4 regions of the Streptomyces sp. NPDC055955 genome follow, and region 4 is predicted to be linked to each of the others. Evidence: riboswitches for the same ligand, from Rfam matches in the RefSeq annotation. Region 4 holds a riboswitch; each other region holds the start of a gene.
What was found. A riboswitch is a leader RNA that binds a small molecule or an ion and turns the genes downstream of it on or off. The one in region 4 is predicted to bind cyclic di-AMP.

Region 1 (4,202 bases), on a different contig from region 4:
CAGAGCGAGATCATCTTGCGCGCAATCGGCGTCCTGACCGAGACCCAGGAAATGGTGCGCAGGCTCAGCAAGGATGCCGAGCCCGACATCGAGACCGAGGACGCCCAGCTCGGGCGCCTGGTGACAGAGGTCTTCCCCTCCATCGAGATCCCTGCGGAATCGAGCGTGCAGGAGGCGGCGGAGGCCACCGTCGCGGCACTGATGCCCGTGACGATCTCCTTGGTGGGCGCGTTCGCGTTCCTCTTCTCCGAGCTCGCCGAGGTGCACGACTCGGGCCGGACGGACATCAAGACCGCCGACCTCCTGCAGCACCTCGCGCTGCGCCTGTCCAGTTCGGACGACGGCGACCGGTAGCCACGACACGGGAGAACGGAGCAGGGGGTCGGCCGGCGCCTCGGGCGCGGGCCGACCCCCTTTCACGCCTCCTGCAGCCCAAACCCTCCCTTCGCGCCCCTTGCGGCAAAGCCCTCCCTTCGCGCCCCTTGCAGCACGAGCCCTCCCATCGCGTCCCTGGCGGCACAAGCCCTCCCATCGCGTCCCTTGCGGCAAAGCCCTCCCCTCGCGTCTCTCGCAGCCCGAGCCCTACTCGATCGTCCGTACGTCCTGTACATTTTTTACAGAAGCAGCGACAGAGTTACGCGCTCACGGAGGCATGTGCCATGAACCGACCTTCCGCCCGTTACGTCCTGCCCGAGTTCACCGAGCGCACCTCGGCCGGGCACCGCACTCTCGATCCGTACTCCAAGCTCCTGGAGGAGCGGATCGTCTTCCTGGGAACGCCGATCGACGACACCTCCGCGAACGACGTGATGGCGCAGTTCATGCACCTCGAGTACGCCGCGCCGGACCGGGACATCTCGCTGTACATCAACTCCCCCGGCGGCTCGTTCAGCGCGATGACGGCGATCTACGACACGATCCGGTTCGTCAGCTGCGAGGTCGAGACCGTGTGCCTCGGGCAGGCCGCCTCCGCCGCCGCCGTGCTCCTGGCGGCCGGGACGCCGGGGAAGCGGGCCACGCTGCCCGGCGCGCGCGTGGTGATCCGGCAGCCAGGACTGCCCGAGCCCGCGCAGGGAATGCCGACCGACCTGGAGATCCAGGCCCGTGAACTGGTGCGTATGCGCGGCCAGCTGGAAGAACTGCTCGCGCGGCACACCGGGCAGAGTCACGAGCGCATCGCCGCCGACATCGAGCGGGACACGATCCTCCAGGCCCAGGACGCCCTGGAGTACGGGCTCGTGGACCGGGTCATCGACAACCGCAAGACGTCCGGTCCGGTCCGCGGCGCCAGGTGATCCGGTGACGCTGCCACCCGAACTGCCCCCGCTGCCCGCACTGACACGGGCCGAGTGCGAACTCCTCGACCGCTACCTGGAAGTGGTCGACCTGCTCGGCAGGATCAACCCGGCCAGGGGCAACCACACGTATGGCGGACTGCGGGCCGCGCAAGCGCTCGTCGGCAGGGCGACGGCCCTCCGGGACGCTCTGACGCTCATGCACCACCGGGGCGAGAGCGAGGTCCACGCGACGACGCTGGCTCAGGCTTTGCGGGTCCTGGACGGAGAAAGGAGGACACAACGGGTCACAGTTCCACCGGAGCCGGTCAACTGACAGCACGTTCAAGAACGAAGCGATCGATGCGAACCGTCCGGAGCCGGATCGAAACGGACCAGAAGAGGTACCCACATACGGAGTAGCCGGCACTCGCACATGGGAACCGGAAAAGTTGCGCGGAACGCCGACGCGGAGTCCTGGATTCCGCCTTCCGCTGCTGGTGCGGGCGTCGTCGGGACCCCCGCGCCGGGATGGAAAGGTGCTCTGTCCACCCGAACAGGCCAGTCGTGAGGACACTCACTTAACGCCGGTTCGGCTCTGCGTTCTTGGCGTTCTTGCGTGAAGATCCCTTCCGACGACAAGCCCCCGCCGCCGCGGCGGGGCGGTCCGCGCGGACGCCGAGTCCTGCCGCCGTGCGGATGCCAGGTCGACAGAAGTGGATCGGCAGGAGTGGAGGACCCGAGCATGACGGGCCGCCGGAGCTGTTTTCCGGGCCGGCCCTTGGGGTGAAGCCGCACTGCGCGGCCGGGCAACTTCGCCAGCCCGAATCCGACAGGTCATCCTTCACAGGCGGCTGACGAAGGGTTGCGCATGACCTCGCTCAATCGTGTCCCGTCGCTGCTCACCCGGGCCGGAACGGCCTCGGCCCTCACACTCGCCGTAGCGGGTGGCAGCCTGCTGGTCCCCGGAGCCGCGCCCGAAGCGGACGCCGCGCCACCGGCGACGAAAGCACTCCAGATCGCGGCCTCCAAGAAGGGGAGCCCCTACCGATGGGGCGCCACAGGGCCGCGCACGTTCGACTGCTCGGGCCTGACGCTCTACTCGTTCAAGGCTGCGGGCAAGAAGCTGCCCCGCACCGCCGCCCAGCAGTACAACAAGACCCGCCATGTCTCCGCGTCCCATCGAAAACGCGGGGACCTGGTCTTCTTCCACTCGGGCCGCGGCGTCTACCACGTCGGCATCTACGCCGGGAAGGGAAGGATCTGGCACTCCCCGAAGACCGGTGCCGTGGTGCGGCTCGAGCGGATCTGGACGAAGAGCGTCTGGTACGGGCGCGTGCGCTAGCGCCGCCTGACGGGTCCCCGGGAGCGCTGGGGACCCGTCAGGCGCCGGAGAGTGCTCGCGCGGCCCCGTCCGCCTCGGAACCTCGCAATGGGGTACTCGTGGTCGTATGGACGAGGAGCGAACGGCAGGCGACGAGGCCGCCCCACGCGACCCGGGCCCGCCGAGCGGAGGCCGGGACCGGCACGAGACGCCGCTGGAGCGCGCGGACCGCAACTTCGGCGAACTGCTCCAGGAGCTGAGAGTCACCCAGACAGGCGTGCAGATCCTCTTCGCGTTCCTGCTGACGCTGGCGTTCACTCCGCGGTTCGCGGCGCTGGACTCCGTGCAGCGCGCGACCTACATCGCGACGCTGCTGCTCGCGGTGCTCGCCGCCGCGCTGTTCACGGCGCCCGCGGCGCTGCACCGCGCCTTGTTCCGGCGCGGCGCCAAGCCGCAGATCGTGCAGATGTCCTCGCGCCTCGCCACGGCCGGCCTGAGCGTACTGGTGCTCGCCCTGACCGGGTCCGTGCTGCTCGTCGTGGACGTCGCGGCGGGGCGGGCGGCCGGGATCGCGGCGGGTGCGGGCACGTTCGCGGTCTGTGCGGGCCTGTGGGGCGTGCTGCCGCGTCTGGTGCGGCGCTCGCTCGCGCGGGCGAAGGAGGGGACGGACACCCCGTCCCCGTAGCCGCTCGCCACCCGCCGCCTTTTCACACCTGCTGGACAGGGACCGTCCACGGCAGGGCGATCCACACGGTCTTGCCGCCTTCGGGGGTGGGCATGACCGACAGGCTCCCGCCGCACTCGGCGGTCAGCCAACGGATGATCACCATGCCGCGCCCGTTGTCCTGCTGGACGGCGGCCGGGAGCCGCTTCGGGTGGCGAGGGTGGCTGTCCGTGACGCCGATGCGCAGGTGTTCGTCACGCTCCAGCTGCACGTCGACCTTGAAGACGGGCGACTGTCCGCGGGTGTGCATCACGGCGTTCGTGGCGAGTTCGGAGACGATGAGCCGGACCGTGTCGGCGGTTTCCGCGTCGCGCGGCATGCCCCATTCGGCGAGTACGTCACCGACATATGTGCGGGCCGAGGAGACCGAGGCGGGATCGCTCGGCAGAGTGACGGATGCTTCCTGGTGATCTGCCATGGCGACGTCGTCCCTTTTTTCGCCGGGGCCTGAATCCGACACATGGCGGATGACTCGAGGCGCCCCCCGGACTGGTGCTTCGCGCCAGAGTGCCACTCCCGCCCGGCCGGTGGAGCCGATCCCCCGAGATATGCATATATCTGTCGCTCGAAGCGGTGAACTCTGCGTCGATGGCCCGCATTTGGGCGCAGGCCGCCGGCTTCCTCTACGGTCGGCTCAGCACACCGATCCGCCCGGCCTGAAGGAGCCGGGCCGCAGGTCCGAGGAGACGGGATGAAACACGGTCCGGCGGTGCGCCGCCGCAGGCTCGGCGCGGAACTGCGCGCGCTGCGTGCCCGCGCGGGACTCACCAGTGGTGAGACGGCCCGGCTCGTCGGCTGGCACCAGTCGAAAGTGAGCCGTATCGAGACCGGGCACAGCGGCGTGAAAGCGTCGGACGTCCGGCTCCTGCTGGACGCGTTC
Region 2 (4,202 bases), on a different contig from region 4:
GTCGATGGTGATGGGCCTGATGCGCGCGGTGCCGCCGTCGCGCAGCACCACGTCTGCTTCCCAGTGGGCGGGGTATGCGTGCCGGTCCGACGGGGTCTGCATGGGCACAGCGTACGGCGCGGCGGTGACAGTCGTACGGGTCGCGGCGCGAGCGGGCCGAAGGCACGCTATGAGGGCCGACGGGCGTGTACGGGCGGTACGTAGGACCCATATCGGGCACGCCCACCGGTGTGGGAGACTGGTCTAGACAACCGTGAGAATCCTGAAGGGCAGCATCACATGGCTGAGCGCCGCGTCAACGTCGGCTGGGCCGAGGGCCTCCACGCCCGCCCCGCCTCCATCTTCGTCCGCGCGGCCACGGCGGCCGGCGTCCCCGTGACGATCTCCAAGATCGACGGCACCCCCGTCAACGCGGCCTCCATGCTCGCGGTGCTCGGCCTGGGCGCCGGCGGCGGCGAGGAGATCGTCCTGGCCTCCGACGTCGAGGGTGCGGACATCGCACTCGACCGTCTGGCCAAGCTGGTCTCCGAGGGGCTCGAGGAGCTTCCCGAGACCGTCTAGTACACAGGCCGGTACGGGGCTCGACAGTGACCCGTACCGGACGTCCGGATTCTTGGGCGTCGTTCACTGCTCGCAGAAGATCGCGCCGATTAAAGGGTCTGTTCGGATTTTCCGAGCAGACCCTTTGTCTTTCCGTGAGTCCGTTCCCATAATTCCGGAGCAGCACAGAAAGAGCCCTTGGAAATAGGCCGCCCTATTTGTATACGGCGGCTTTGTTAATGCTGAGGCCCCAGTGTGTTGACGGGATGTTGCGAAGTCCTCACACGGCCACCCGTACGAGGGGCGCGCAGGCGGTGGGCGGTCATCGCGCGCTCCGTGTGCTGCGCCGTGAGCGCCCGCGCGCGCTCCACGTCACCGCGCGCCACAGCGTCCACGATCGCCCCGTGCTCGGCCCAGGAGTCGGCGGGCCGCGCGGGCTGCTCGACGGTGTACATCCACGCGATCTTGTGGCGGAGCTGGGTGAGCATCGTGATCAGCCCCGGGCTGGCGGAGGCCTGTGCCAGCGTCTCGTGGAACCAGCCGCCCAGCGCGCGCAGGTCCTCGCTCCGACCTTGCCGGGAGCGCTCCTGACCCAGCCTGACCAGGCCGCGCAGCACCTTCAGGTGCGCCTCGGTGCGGCGTTGCGCGGCGCGGGCCGCGGCGAGCGGCTCGAGGAGCATCCGGATCTCCAGCTGGTCCGCCGCCTCCTGCGTGGTGGGTTCGGCGACGCACGCGCCCGCGTGCCTGCGGGTGACGACGAAGCCCTCGGCCTCCAGGGTGCGCAGCGCCTCGCGCACGGGAACGCGGGAGACGCCGTAGCGACGGGCGAGCACCTCCTCGGTGAGTCTGCCGCCGCGCTCGTGGACACCGGAGACGATGTCGTCGCGGATCGCCGTGCATACCGAGTGCGCCGGAATGCGCATGGACCGACCTCCGCCTTAATCCCCGCGAAACGCGGTAGACAGTCGCTCGTGCAGCGCGATCGAAGTCCGTTCAGCGCGCTTTCCCAGCGACTCTATTCCAGCGGGCCCGAATTTCCGACGGCGGGCCGTAATCCATGGATATTTTTTGGACAGCGCCGCCGGGAACGAACGCGCCGGTCCGGTGACGACCGCGGCCGGTGACGCCGAAAGCCCCGGCTCGGCGAGCCGGGGCTTTCGGTGCGTTGTCGCGCGTACGCGGCGAGGGTCAGACGTTGACGCCGTGCGAGCGCAGGTACGCGACGGGGTCGATGTCCGAGCCGTACTCGGGACTGGTGCGCGCCTCGAAGTGGACGTGCGGGCCCGTGACGTTGCCGGTCGCCCCGGAGAGGCCTATCTGCTGGCCCGGGGTGACCGTCTGGCCGACGGAGACGCCGATGGACGACAGGTGGCCGTACTGCGTGTACGTGCCGTCGTTCATCTTGATGACGATGTTGTTGCCGTAGGCGCCGCCCCAACCGGCCTCCACGACCGTGCCCGCGCCCACGGCGTGCACCGAGGTGCCACTGGCGGCGTGGAAGTCGATGCCGGTGTGGCTGCCGGAGGACCACAGGCCGCTGCTGGCCTTGTACGCGGTCGACACGTACGAGCCGGTGACGGGCAGGACGAAGGCGTTCAGGCGCTTGCGCTCGGCCGCACGGGCGGCGCGCTCCTTGGCCTCACGCTCGGCCTTGGCCTTGGCGGCGGCCTCGCGCCGGTCCTCCTCGGCCTTCTTCTTGGCCGCGGCCTCCGCCTTCTCCTTCGCGGCCGCCTTGTCGGCGGCCTGCTGCTGGGCGGCGGCCTGCGCGTCGATCTGCTGCGCGAGGGAGTCACCGATGGAGATGGCCTTGGTCAGGCCCGTCTGCTCGAGAGACGCGTCGTCAGCGGCGAGGGCGGGGGCGGCGAGGCCTCCGATGACACCGGTCGTGGTGAGCGCGGCGACGCCGGCGACCTGCGCGGTGGTACGCGTGAGACGGCTCGGGCGACGGTGCTTCCCGGTGGCACGGGTGAACGCCATGGAGTGGCTGATCCTTTCCTTCCTTCTCGCCTACCGGGTTAGCTGACGGGTTCGGAGCAGGAAGGTCTCCTACGGACCCCCTTCAGGAAAGGGCGTCCGATTCACCCCAGGGACGGTGGGTCCCCGGCTCCCCCGGCTCGCGCCTTGGGGGACTCGGCGATGACTGTCCGGTGCCGCGGGCGCGGCGTACATCTGGCGGACAGCCGGACCGACGCTAAGCGGGGCATCTTTCAATCAACAAACGGAACCGGGCTTTTGTAGCGCATGCCACAGGGCAGACAGGCAACCACTGGTTCAATTCGGACATACAAGGGCCCCGGTGGTCATCTCGCCCACCGGGGCCCCTCGTTGCACACCGGTCACGGTCAGCCCGTGACGACGGTCACCTCTCCGATACCGAGCGCCCTGACGGGCTCCTCGATCTGGGCTGCGTCACCGACGAGCACCGTCACCAGGCGGTCCGTCGGGAAGGCGCTCACGACGGCCGCGGTGGCCTCCACGGTGCCTGTCGCGGCGAGCCGCCGGTACAGCTCCGCCTGGAAGTCGTCCGGCAGGTGCTGCTCGACCTGGTCGGCGAGCGTCCCGGCGACGGCAGCGGCGGTCTCGAACTTGAGCGGGGCGACGCCCACCAAGTTCTGTACGGCCACGTCCCGTTCGGCGTCGGTGAGGCCCTCCGCGGCGAGCGTGCGCAGCACCTTCCAGAGGTCGTCGAGCGCCGGACCCGTGTTCGGCGTGTCCACGGAGCCGCTGATGGCGAGCATCGCGGCACCCGTCCCGTCCGGTGCCGAGCGCAGCACCTGGCCGAACGCCCGCACGCCGTAGGTGTAGCCCTTCTCCTCGCGCAGGACACGGTCCAGGCGGGAGGTGAGGGTACCGCCCAGGCAGTACGTGCCGAGCACCTGCGCCGGCCACACCCGGTCGTGCCTGTCCGCTCCTACGCGGCCGATCAGGATCTGCGTCTGCACCGCGCCCGGCCGGTCGACGATGACGACCCGGCCGGTGTCGTCGGCCGTCACGGGCGGTACGGGGCGCGGCTCGGTCGTGTTCCCCGTCCAGGCGCCCAGCGTGTCCGCGAGCAGGCCGTCGAGGTCGATGCCCGCGAGGTCGCCCACGACGACCGCGGTGGCCGTGGCGGGGCGCACGTGCCGGTCGTAGAAGGCGCGCACGGCCGCCGCGTCGATGGCCGCGACGGTCTCTTCGGAGCCCTGGCGCGGGCGGGACATGCGCGCGGTGGCCGGGAAGAGCTGCTTCGAGAGTTCCTTGGCGGCGCGGCGGCCGGGGTTGGCCGTCTCGTGCGGGATCTCGTCGAGCCGGTTGCGCACGAGACGTTCGATCTCGCTGTCCGCGAACGCGGGTGCCCTGAGCGCGTCGGCGAGCAGGCCGAGCGCCTTCGGCAGGCGGGAGACGGGGACCTCCAGAGAGACCCGTACGCCGGGGTGGTCGGCGTGCGCGTCGAGGGTGGCACCGCAGCGCTCCAGCTCGGCGGCGAACTCCTCGGCCGCGAGCTTGTCGGTGCCCTCGGAGAACGCCCTCGCCATGATCGTGGCAACGCCGTCGAGCCCGGCGGGCTCGGCGTCCAGGGGCGCTTCGAGGTTGATCTCGACGGCGACGACCTGCTGGCCCGGACGATGGCAGCGCAGCACCGTCAGGCCGTTGTCGAGGGTGCCGCGCTCGGGCGCGGGGAA
Region 3 (4,202 bases), on a different contig from region 4:
TCCGCTTCCACTCCAGATGCGCGTCCGGGATCTCCTCCAGGAAGCGCGACGGCGGGTTGTACGAGGGCTGCCCCCAGGCGCTGCGCAGCGTGGAGCGCGTCAGATACAGGCGCTCACGCGCGCGCGTGATGCCGACGTAGGCGAGGCGGCGCTCCTCTTCCAGCTCCTTGACCTGGCCGAGGGAGCGCATGTGCGGGAAGACGCCGTCCTCCATGCCGGTCAGGAAGACGACCGGGAACTCGAGGCCCTTGGCGGTGTGCAGCGTCATCAGCGTGATGACGCCGGAGCCGTCGTCCTCCTCGTCCGGGATCTGGTCGGAGTCGGCGACGAGCGCGACCCGCTCCAGGAACTCGGAGAGCGTGCCGACGCTCGCCTCGCCCTCACCCTCGGCCGCACCGTCCGCCGTCGCGCTCTCCTGCTCGAACTCCAGCGCCACGGCAGCGAGTTCCTGGAGGTTCTCGATGCGGGTCTCGTCCTGCGGGTCCGTCGACGACTGCAACTCGGCGAGATAGCCGGTCCGTTCGAGCACCGCCTCCAGGACCGTGGCCGGGCCCGCGCCCGACTCGACGATCGTGCGGAGGTCCTCCATCAGCGTGTTGAACCGCTTCACCGCGTTCGTCGAGCGGGCCGCCATTCCGTACGCCTCGTCGACGCGGCGCAGCGCCTGCGGGAAGGAGATCTTCTCGCGCTGGGAGAGCGCGTCGATCATCGCTTCGGCACGGTCGCCGATGCCGCGCTTGGGCACATTGAGGATGCGGCGCAGGGGGACGGAGTCCTCGGGGTTGGCGAGCACCCGCAGATAGGCCAGGACGTCCCTGACCTCCTTGCGCTCGTAGAAGCGGACTCCGCCGACGACCTTGTAGGGCAGGCCGACCCGGATGAAGATCTCTTCGAAGACACGGGACTGCGCGTTCGTCCGGTAGAAGACGGCGACGTCGCCGGCCTTCGCGTCGCGCGCGTCCGTGAGCCGGTCGATCTCGTCGGCGACGAACTGCGCCTCGTCGTGCTCGGTGTCCGCGACGTAACCGGTGATCTGCGCGCCCGCGCCCGCGTTCGTCCACAGATTCTTGGGGCGGCGGGATTCGTTGCGCTCGATGACCGCGTTGGCCGCGGAGAGGATGGTCTGCGTCGAGCGGTAGTTCTGCTCGAGCAGGATCGTCGTCGCGTCGGTGTAGTCCTCCTCGAACTGGAGGATGTTGCGGATGGTGGCTCCGCGGAACGCGTAGATCGACTGGTCGGCGTCACCCACGACGCACAGCTCGGCCGGCGGGAGGTCGCCCTCACGCGGCGGCTCGTCCTCCGCGCGGCCGCTGTCGGCCGACCCCACCAGCTCCCTGACCAGCGCGTACTGCGCGTGGTTCGTGTCCTGGTACTCGTCGACCAGGACGTGGCGGAAGCGGCGGTGGTAGTGCTCGGCCACGTCGGGGAAGGCGCGCAGGAGATTGACCGTCGTCATGATCAGGTCGTCGAAGTCCAGCGCGTTCGCCTCGCGGAGGCGGGACTGGTACATCGCGTAGGCCTGGGCGAGGGTCTTCTCGAAGCCGTCGGCGGCCTGTGCCGCGAAGTCCTCCTCGTCGATCAGCTCGTTCTTCAGGTTCGAGATCTTGGCGCTGAAGGACTTCGGCGGAAACTTCTTCGGGTCCAGGTCGAGGTCGCGGCAGACCAGGGCCATGAGGCGCTTGGAGTCGGCGGCGTCATAGATCGAGAACGACGACGTGAAGCCGAGCTTCTTCGACTCGCGGCGCAGGATACGGACGCAGGCGCTGTGGAACGTCGACACCCACATCGCGTTCGCCCGCGGGCCGACGAGGGACTCGACGCGCTCCTTCATCTCGCCCGCGGCCTTGTTCGTGAACGTGATCGCGAGGATCTGGCCGGGGTGCACGCCGCGCTCGCCGAGGAGATACGCGATGCGGTGGGTGAGCACGCGGGTCTTGCCGGAGCCCGCGCCCGCCACGATGAGCAGCGGGGAGCCGCCGTGGACGACGGCCGCCTGCTGGTTCTCGTTCAGCCCGTCGAGGAGCGCCGCCGCGTCGAGCGCGGGGCGCGGGGCGCCGTCCCGGTAGTACGCGTCTCTGGCCGGGGGCGCGTCGAACTTCCCGTCGAACAGGTCGTCCGGAACGTGCTCCGGAGCCATGTCGTCCTCGGGCGGCGGCGGGGCATGCTCCTCACCGGCCTTGGAAGCCGTGAGGTCCGCCAGGAAGCTGTCGTCAAAGAGGCTGCTCATCGCTCTACGAGTCTAGGCCGCCCCACTGACACCCACGGCCGCCCCGGAAACTTCCCCCCGACTTCGTAGGCCCGACCACCTCTCGTGGTGCGGAAATCACCCTCCGTGAGAGTTACCGGAGGTCACGAACAAGATTGCCGAAGGTCACGAAAATGTATCGGGCATATCGAACATCAACCTTCACAGCAGCCACACGAGTTGGCTAGCGTGCTCCGCGGGCCGCCCGTCCCCCCGCCGGCAACCGCGCCGCGAGCGGGTCGCCCCCGCTGAGTTCAGTACGCCGCGAGGCATGGAACCGGGGACCCACGACCTTTGGGGTGAATCGGCCGACGACCCGTCAGGGCACGGCCGTAGGGCAGCCTTCCGAATCTCCGCCCGAACCCGACAGCTAACCCGGTAGGCGGTCATGGGAAGGAGACGCGCCCCTTGGCGTCGCACCGCAAGCCGCGCAACAGGACAGCCGGTCCCCGCACGGCCCCCGTCGTCGGAATCACCACGGCGGCCCTCACCTCCATAGCCCTGCTCTCGCAGAGCGCGACCGCCGCCCCCTCCGCGCCGCCGAAGCCGAGCCTGGAAGAGGTCCAGAAGAAGGTCGACACCCTCTACCACCAGGCGGGCGTCGCCACGGAGAAGTACAACGCGGCCAAGGAGCGCACCGCCAAGCAGCAGAAGCGTGTCGGCGACCTGCTCGACGACGTCGCGCAGCGCACCGAGAAGCTCAACAAGGCCCGCCAGGAGCTCGGCACCTTCGCCGCCGCCCAGTACCGCACGGGCGCCGTCTCCGACACCGCGACGCTGCTCCTCGCCGACGACGCGCAGGACTACTTCGACCAGGACCAGCTGATGAGCCGGCTCACGAGCCGCCAGAAGAAGGCCGTCGACGACTACCAGACCGAGCAGGCCGCCACCACGAAGAAGCGCACCGAGGCGGCCAGGAGCCTGGAGACGCTGACCACTTCGCAGGCCACGCTCAGGAGCACGAAGAGGGATGTCCAGCAGAAGCTCGGCGACGCCCGCGAACTCCTGTCGAAGCTGACCGCCGAGGAGAAGGCGCGCCTCGCGGCGATCGAGAAGCAGAAGCAGGAGGCCGCCAGGAAGAAGGCGCAGGAGCTGGCGCGTCAGCAGGCCGAGGCGGAGGCCAAGCGCAAGGCGGCCGAGGAGGCACGCCAGAAGGAGAACCCGGGCACGGGCAGCGGTTCCGGCACGGGTACGGGCTCCGGCAGCACCGGCAGCGGCTACGCGGCCAAGGCCGCGAAAGTCATCGCCTTCGCCGAGTCCCAGATGGGCAAGCCGTACGTCTGGGGCGCCACGGGCCCGGACTCGTACGACTGCTCGGGCCTCACGCAGGCCGCGTGGAAGGCGGCCGGCATCTCGCTGCCGCGCACGACCTGGGACCAGGTCAAGGTCGGAACGACCGTCACCACGGCCAACGCCCAGCCCGGTGACCTGGTCTTCTTCTACGACGACATCAGCCACGTCGGCATCTACATCGGCGACGGCAAGATGATCCACGCCCCGAAGCCGGGCGCGAACGTCCGCGTCGAGTCGATCTACTACATGCCGATCCACAGCGTGGTGCGCCCGGCCTGACCACCTTCGTGGGGTTACGTTCGGGCGGTGCGCGGCCCGAACGCAACCCCAGGTCCCGGACCCACGTGGTCCCAGCTCCCGCCGGCCGCCGGTGCCGCCGTCATGGCCACCGGCATCATCTCGGTCGGCCTGAACCTGACCGGTCACTCGGTGCTGTCCGGCATCATGCTGGTGCTCGCGGCCGCCCTCTGGCTGGTCCTCGCGGCGGACTTCGCGATCCGCCTGGTGCGGGAGCGCGACCGTTGGCACTCCGAGGCCGACACCCCGCCCGCGCTCACCGCGGTCGCGGCGACGACCGTCCTCGGCACCCGGATCTCCATGTTCGGCCTGCAGACCCTGGCCGAGGCGCTCCTCGCCCTGTCCGCGCTCGTCTGGCCGGTGCTCC
Region 4 (4,202 bases):
TTCGGGCGCCGTCAGGGCTTCTCGGGTGTCGGCACCGTCGTCTTCTCCCGTTCATCGGACCACGAAAGGCTCCCCAGCAGAGAGTTCAGGTCTTCAGTCTAGAGGCGGAACTTTTGCCGCTCCCCGCTAGTTTCTACAGAGCTGTAGAAGATCAGTACACGCCGAACGAGGAGAGTCATGGCCCTGTGGGATCGCTTCAAGGAGTCCGCGTCGACGATGCAGACGCAGCTCATGGCGAAGAAGAACGACCTGAAGAGCGGCGCCTTCCGTGACGCGAGCATGGCGATGTGCGCGCTGGTCGCCGCCGCCGACAGGCACGTCGACCCGGCCGAGCGCAGCCGCGTGGCCCAGCTCATCTCCACGAACGAGGTGCTGCAGAACTTCCCGGCGGACCAGCTCCAGAGCCGGTTCGACGCGAACCTGAACAAGCTGACCGCCGACTTCGACTTCGGCAAGGTCAGCGTCCTCCAGGAGATCGCCAAGGCGAAGAAGAAGCCCGCCGAGGCGCGCGCGGTCATCCAGATCGGCATCGTCATCGGCGGCGCCGACGGCGACTTCGACAAGACCGAGCAGGCCGTCGTCCGTGAGGCCTGCCTGATGCTGGACCTGCCGCCGCACGAGTTCGACCTGTAGGGGAACAGGCCGAAGGCCCGGAACCATTGGTTCCGGGCCTTCGGCCTTCAGTAGCGGGGACAGGATTTGAACCTGCGACCTCTGGGTTATGAGCCCAGCGAGCTACCGAGCTGCTCCACCCCGCGTCGGTAAACACGACTCTACGCCATTGCGGCGACAGAACGCGAATCGGTTGCCCAGGGTTGTGTGATCCGCCGCCCGGAACCCCTTTCACCCGGTCGGTCCCGCCAGGTCGCCCGCCGCCGGTCCGGGGTGAACCCTGAGGTGGGGCCCGACGGCGTGCGCAGACGCGGGACCGACGCGGACGGTGGCGGGAGACGACTGGTGGGGCAGCGAGGAGGGCACGGGCGAGAGGCGGGGCAGAGCCTGTCCCGGGCCCGGTTCTTCGTACGTCTGGTGCCGGTGCTGCTCATCGTCGCCGGGGCGATCTACGACTACGTCACGCCGTCGACGTTCACCGGCGTGCCCCTGTTCACCGCCGCCCCGCTCGTCGCGGCCCCGTTCTTCTCGCCCCGCGGCACTCTCCTGACCGGCCTCGCGACGGTCGCCGTCGTACTCGGGGTGCACCTCAGGTACACGCGCAGCTACGAAGGCGACGCCATCACCGAACTCGTCACCGTCGTCACCGTCGCCGTACTCGCCTGTGTCATGAACCGCGTCGTGCGGCGCGGCAGCGAGCAGCTCACCTCCGTGCGTCAGATCGCCGAGGCGGCCCAGCGCGCCGTCCTGCCCGAGCCCGCCGAGCGCATCGGCGGGCTGGAGGTCGCGGCCCGCTACGAGGCCGCCCAGGCGGGGGCCTTCATCGGGGGCGATCTGTACGCGGTGCAGGACACCCCGCACGGTGTACGGCTCGTCGTGGGCGACGTGCGCGGGAAGGGCATGGGCGCGGTGTCCGCCGTGGCCGTGGTCATCGGCGCCTTCCGGGAGGCGGCCGAGCAGGAGGCGACCCTGGAGGCGGTCGCGCAGCGCCTGGAGAGGGCGCTCGCGCGGGAGGGGCTGCGGCGCAACGGCCTCGACGAGTTCGAGGGCTTCACCACGGCCGTGCTCGCCGAGATCCCGCACGGCAACGGCCTCGTACGCGTCATCAACCGCGGCCACCCCGAACCCCTGCTCCTGGGCGGTGACGGGGCGCTCAAGGTCCTGTCGGCGCCGGAGCCCGCGCTGCCGCTCGGGATGGGGGACCTCGGGACCTGGCCCGACCGCGCGTCCGAGACGGAGTTCCCGAGTGGGGCGACGCTGCTGCTCCACACCGACGGCCTCTCGGAGGCGCGCGACGCGCAGGGCACCTTCTACGATCCGGCGGCCCGGCTCGCGGGGCGGATGTTCTCGGGGCCCGATCCGCTGCTGGGCGCGCTCACCGCCGAGGTCCGCCGGCACACCGGGGGCGGCACGACGGACGACATGGCGCTGCTCGCGGTGAGGCGGCCGTGAAGCAGCCGTGAAGCAGCGGTGAGTGCCGTCATCACCTTGTGTAGCCGAACGGCGTCGCTGCGCATAACATTTGACAAACCGTCAGATCGGCAAGCTGTTTCAGTGGCGGGTCAACTCGCCCGATTCCGCCCGCTCGTGCCCCGTTAAGTCCAGGCCAGAGGCGTTAACGATCAGTCGGAACGGCTTGGAATCGGGCCCCGGTGTCTATTAACGTTCGATAACGCAGCGCGGTCGTCCCAGCCGTCACAAGAGACGGCTCCGTGCGCACGCGCCTAATCCCGCAAGGGAGCCGGGGAACCACCAACTTGGGGTGAATCGGACGTCTTTCCTTGCGGAAGGCGTCGGTAGGAGACCTTCCTGCTCCGAACCCGTCAGCTAACCCGGTAGGCGAGAAGGAAGGAAAGGAGCGCGCCCCAGTGGCGTCCAACCGGCCTGCCCCAGAGTTCTCCTACGCGCCGATCGACGAAGAGTTCGGCGAAACGGACGAGCGGACCTGGGAGGAGTGGAACCCCACCGAGGATTCCGTCCGTCCCGTACGCGGCAGGCACCGCGTAGCCAAGCAGCGCGGCGGTCTCGCGCGCAGCTCCACCGTTCTCGGGGTCGGCGTGATCGCGGCCGTCGGCGCGGGCGGCATCGCCACCGCGCAGGGCGGCAAGCCTCCCGTACACATCTCGATGCCCGACCTCTCGTCCGTCAAGGACTCGCTGCCCGACGCCAAGTCCCTGCCCGGCGTGGGCGCGCTGATAGCCGATGTCTCCGGAGACGACGACGAGTCCGGCACCGGCGCGACGCCGCTGACCGGCGCCGGCATCACCACCGCGGACGCCCAGCAGGGCACGACCGCGGGCGAGGCCCTGCGCGCCCGCATCATGCAGCAGGCCGAGCAGCAGCAGGACCAGGCCGCCGACGCCGAGGCCGCGGCCGCCGAGGAGGCCGCCGCGAAGAAGGCCGCCGAGGACGCCGCCAAGGAGCAGGACGCCGCCACGGCCAAGGCCGCCGCCGACAAGAAGGCGGCGGAGGAGGCCGCGAAGAAGAAGGCCGAGGCCGAGCGCCTCGCCAAGCTCGCCAAGAGCTTCACGCTGCCGGTCGCCTCCTACACGATCACCGGCACCTTCGGTCAGCCCGGCTCGATGTGGTCCTCCGGCTACCACACGGGTCTCGACTTCGCCGCTCCGACCGGTACGCCGCTGAAGGCGATCCACTCCGGCACCGTCAAGGAGGCCGGCTGGGCGGGCGCGTACGGCTACCGCACCGTCCTGGAGCTGCCGGACGGCACGGAGCTCTGGTACTGCCACCAGTCGTCCCTCAACGTCAGCGCGGGCCAGAAGGTGACCAGCGGCGACGTCATCGGCCGTGTCGGCGCCACCGGGAACGTGACAGGACCGCACCTCCACCTGGAGGTCCACCCCGGCGGCCAGGCGACCGGGGTCGACCCCGCGCCGTGGCTGCGCTCCAACGGCCTGACGATCTGAGGCTCGCGACCCTCCGAACCCCGGCGGTCCTGACGGCAACCCCCCGACGTCAGGGCTGCCGGTCCGCCGTGCCCGGTCCCGGAATATCTTGATCCATATCGGTGTTCTGGCACGCCATGACTTCTCTTCGCAAGCTTGGCGCGTCAGACCTCGAGGTGTTCCCGCTCTCCCTCGGCGGCAATGTGTTCGGCTGGACCGCCGACGAGGCGCAGTCCTTCGCCGTGCTCGACGCGTATGTCGCCGCGGGCGGCAACTTCGTCGACACGGCCGACGCGTACTCGGCGTGGGTCCCGGGCAACAAGGGCGGCGAGTCCGAGACCGTCCTCGGCAATTGGCTGGCCGCACGCGGCAACCGCTCCGATGTCGTCATCGCCACCAAGGTCGGCGCCCACCCCGACTTCAAGGGCCTGTCCGCGAGCACCATCAAGTCCGCCGCCGAGGAGTCCCTGCGCCGCCTCGGCACCGACTACATCGACCTCTACTACACGCACTTCGACGACACGTCCGTGCCGGTCGAGGAGATCATCACCGCCCTCGACGACCTGGTGACGGCCGGCAAGGTGCGCGCCATCGCCGCGTCGAACCTGACCCCGGAGCGCCTGCAGGAGTCCCTGGACTTCTCCGACCGTGAGGGCCTCGCCCGCTACACGGCGCTCCAGCCGCACT

Region 1: linked by a shared signal. The riboswitch ahead of ACFC96_RS29130 (C40 family peptidase) and the one ahead of ACFC96_RS17590 (M23 family metallopeptidase) in region 4 are both predicted to bind cyclic di-AMP.
Region 2: linked by a shared signal. The riboswitch ahead of ACFC96_RS33920 (M23 family metallopeptidase) and the one ahead of ACFC96_RS17590 (M23 family metallopeptidase) in region 4 are both predicted to bind cyclic di-AMP.
Region 3: linked by a shared signal. The riboswitch ahead of ACFC96_RS21665 (NlpC/P60 family protein) and the one ahead of ACFC96_RS17590 (M23 family metallopeptidase) in region 4 are both predicted to bind cyclic di-AMP.

What each region holds. Positions count from the first base shown of each region.
Region 1 covers NZ_JBHJYS010000016.1:108,406-112,607, reverse strand. The annotation lists gene ACFC96_RS29145 (hypothetical protein) at 1-354, shown strand, start outside; gene ACFC96_RS29140 (ATP-dependent Clp protease proteolytic subunit) at 660-1,295, shown strand; gene ACFC96_RS29135 (hypothetical protein) at 1,300-1,611, shown strand; cyclic di-AMP (ydaO/yuaA leader) riboswitch at 1,965-2,142, shown strand; gene ACFC96_RS29130 (C40 family peptidase) at 2,146-2,619, shown strand; gene ACFC96_RS29125 (DUF6328 family protein) at 2,726-3,283, shown strand; gene ACFC96_RS29120 (ATP-binding protein) at 3,306-3,740, opposite strand; gene ACFC96_RS29115 (helix-turn-helix domain-containing protein) at 4,014-4,202, shown strand, end outside.
Region 2 covers NZ_JBHJYS010000021.1:112,865-117,066, forward strand. The annotation lists gene ACFC96_RS33905 (GNAT family N-acetyltransferase) at 1-102, opposite strand, end outside; gene ACFC96_RS33910 (HPr family phosphocarrier protein) at 280-561, shown strand; gene ACFC96_RS33915 (GntR family transcriptional regulator) at 777-1,463, opposite strand; gene ACFC96_RS33920 (M23 family metallopeptidase) at 1,729-2,517, opposite strand; cyclic di-AMP (ydaO/yuaA leader) riboswitch at 2,530-2,686, opposite strand; gene ACFC96_RS33925 (M16 family metallopeptidase) at 2,883-4,202, opposite strand, start outside.
Region 3 covers NZ_JBHJYS010000010.1:158,649-162,850, reverse strand. The annotation lists gene pcrA (DNA helicase PcrA) at 1-2,227, opposite strand, end outside; cyclic di-AMP (ydaO/yuaA leader) riboswitch at 2,482-2,645, shown strand; gene ACFC96_RS21665 (NlpC/P60 family protein) at 2,654-3,817, shown strand; gene ACFC96_RS21660 (tellurite resistance/C4-dicarboxylate transporter family protein) at 3,920-4,202, shown strand, end outside.
Region 4 covers NZ_JBHJYS010000007.1:377,725-381,926, forward strand. The annotation lists gene ACFC96_RS17575 (tellurite resistance TerB family protein) at 178-633, shown strand; tRNA gene ACFC96_RS17580 (tRNA-Met) at 685-758, opposite strand; gene ACFC96_RS17585 (PP2C family protein-serine/threonine phosphatase) at 958-2,064, shown strand; cyclic di-AMP (ydaO/yuaA leader) riboswitch at 2,324-2,469, shown strand; gene ACFC96_RS17590 (M23 family metallopeptidase) at 2,481-3,536, shown strand; gene ACFC96_RS17595 (aldo/keto reductase) at 3,653-4,202, shown strand, end outside.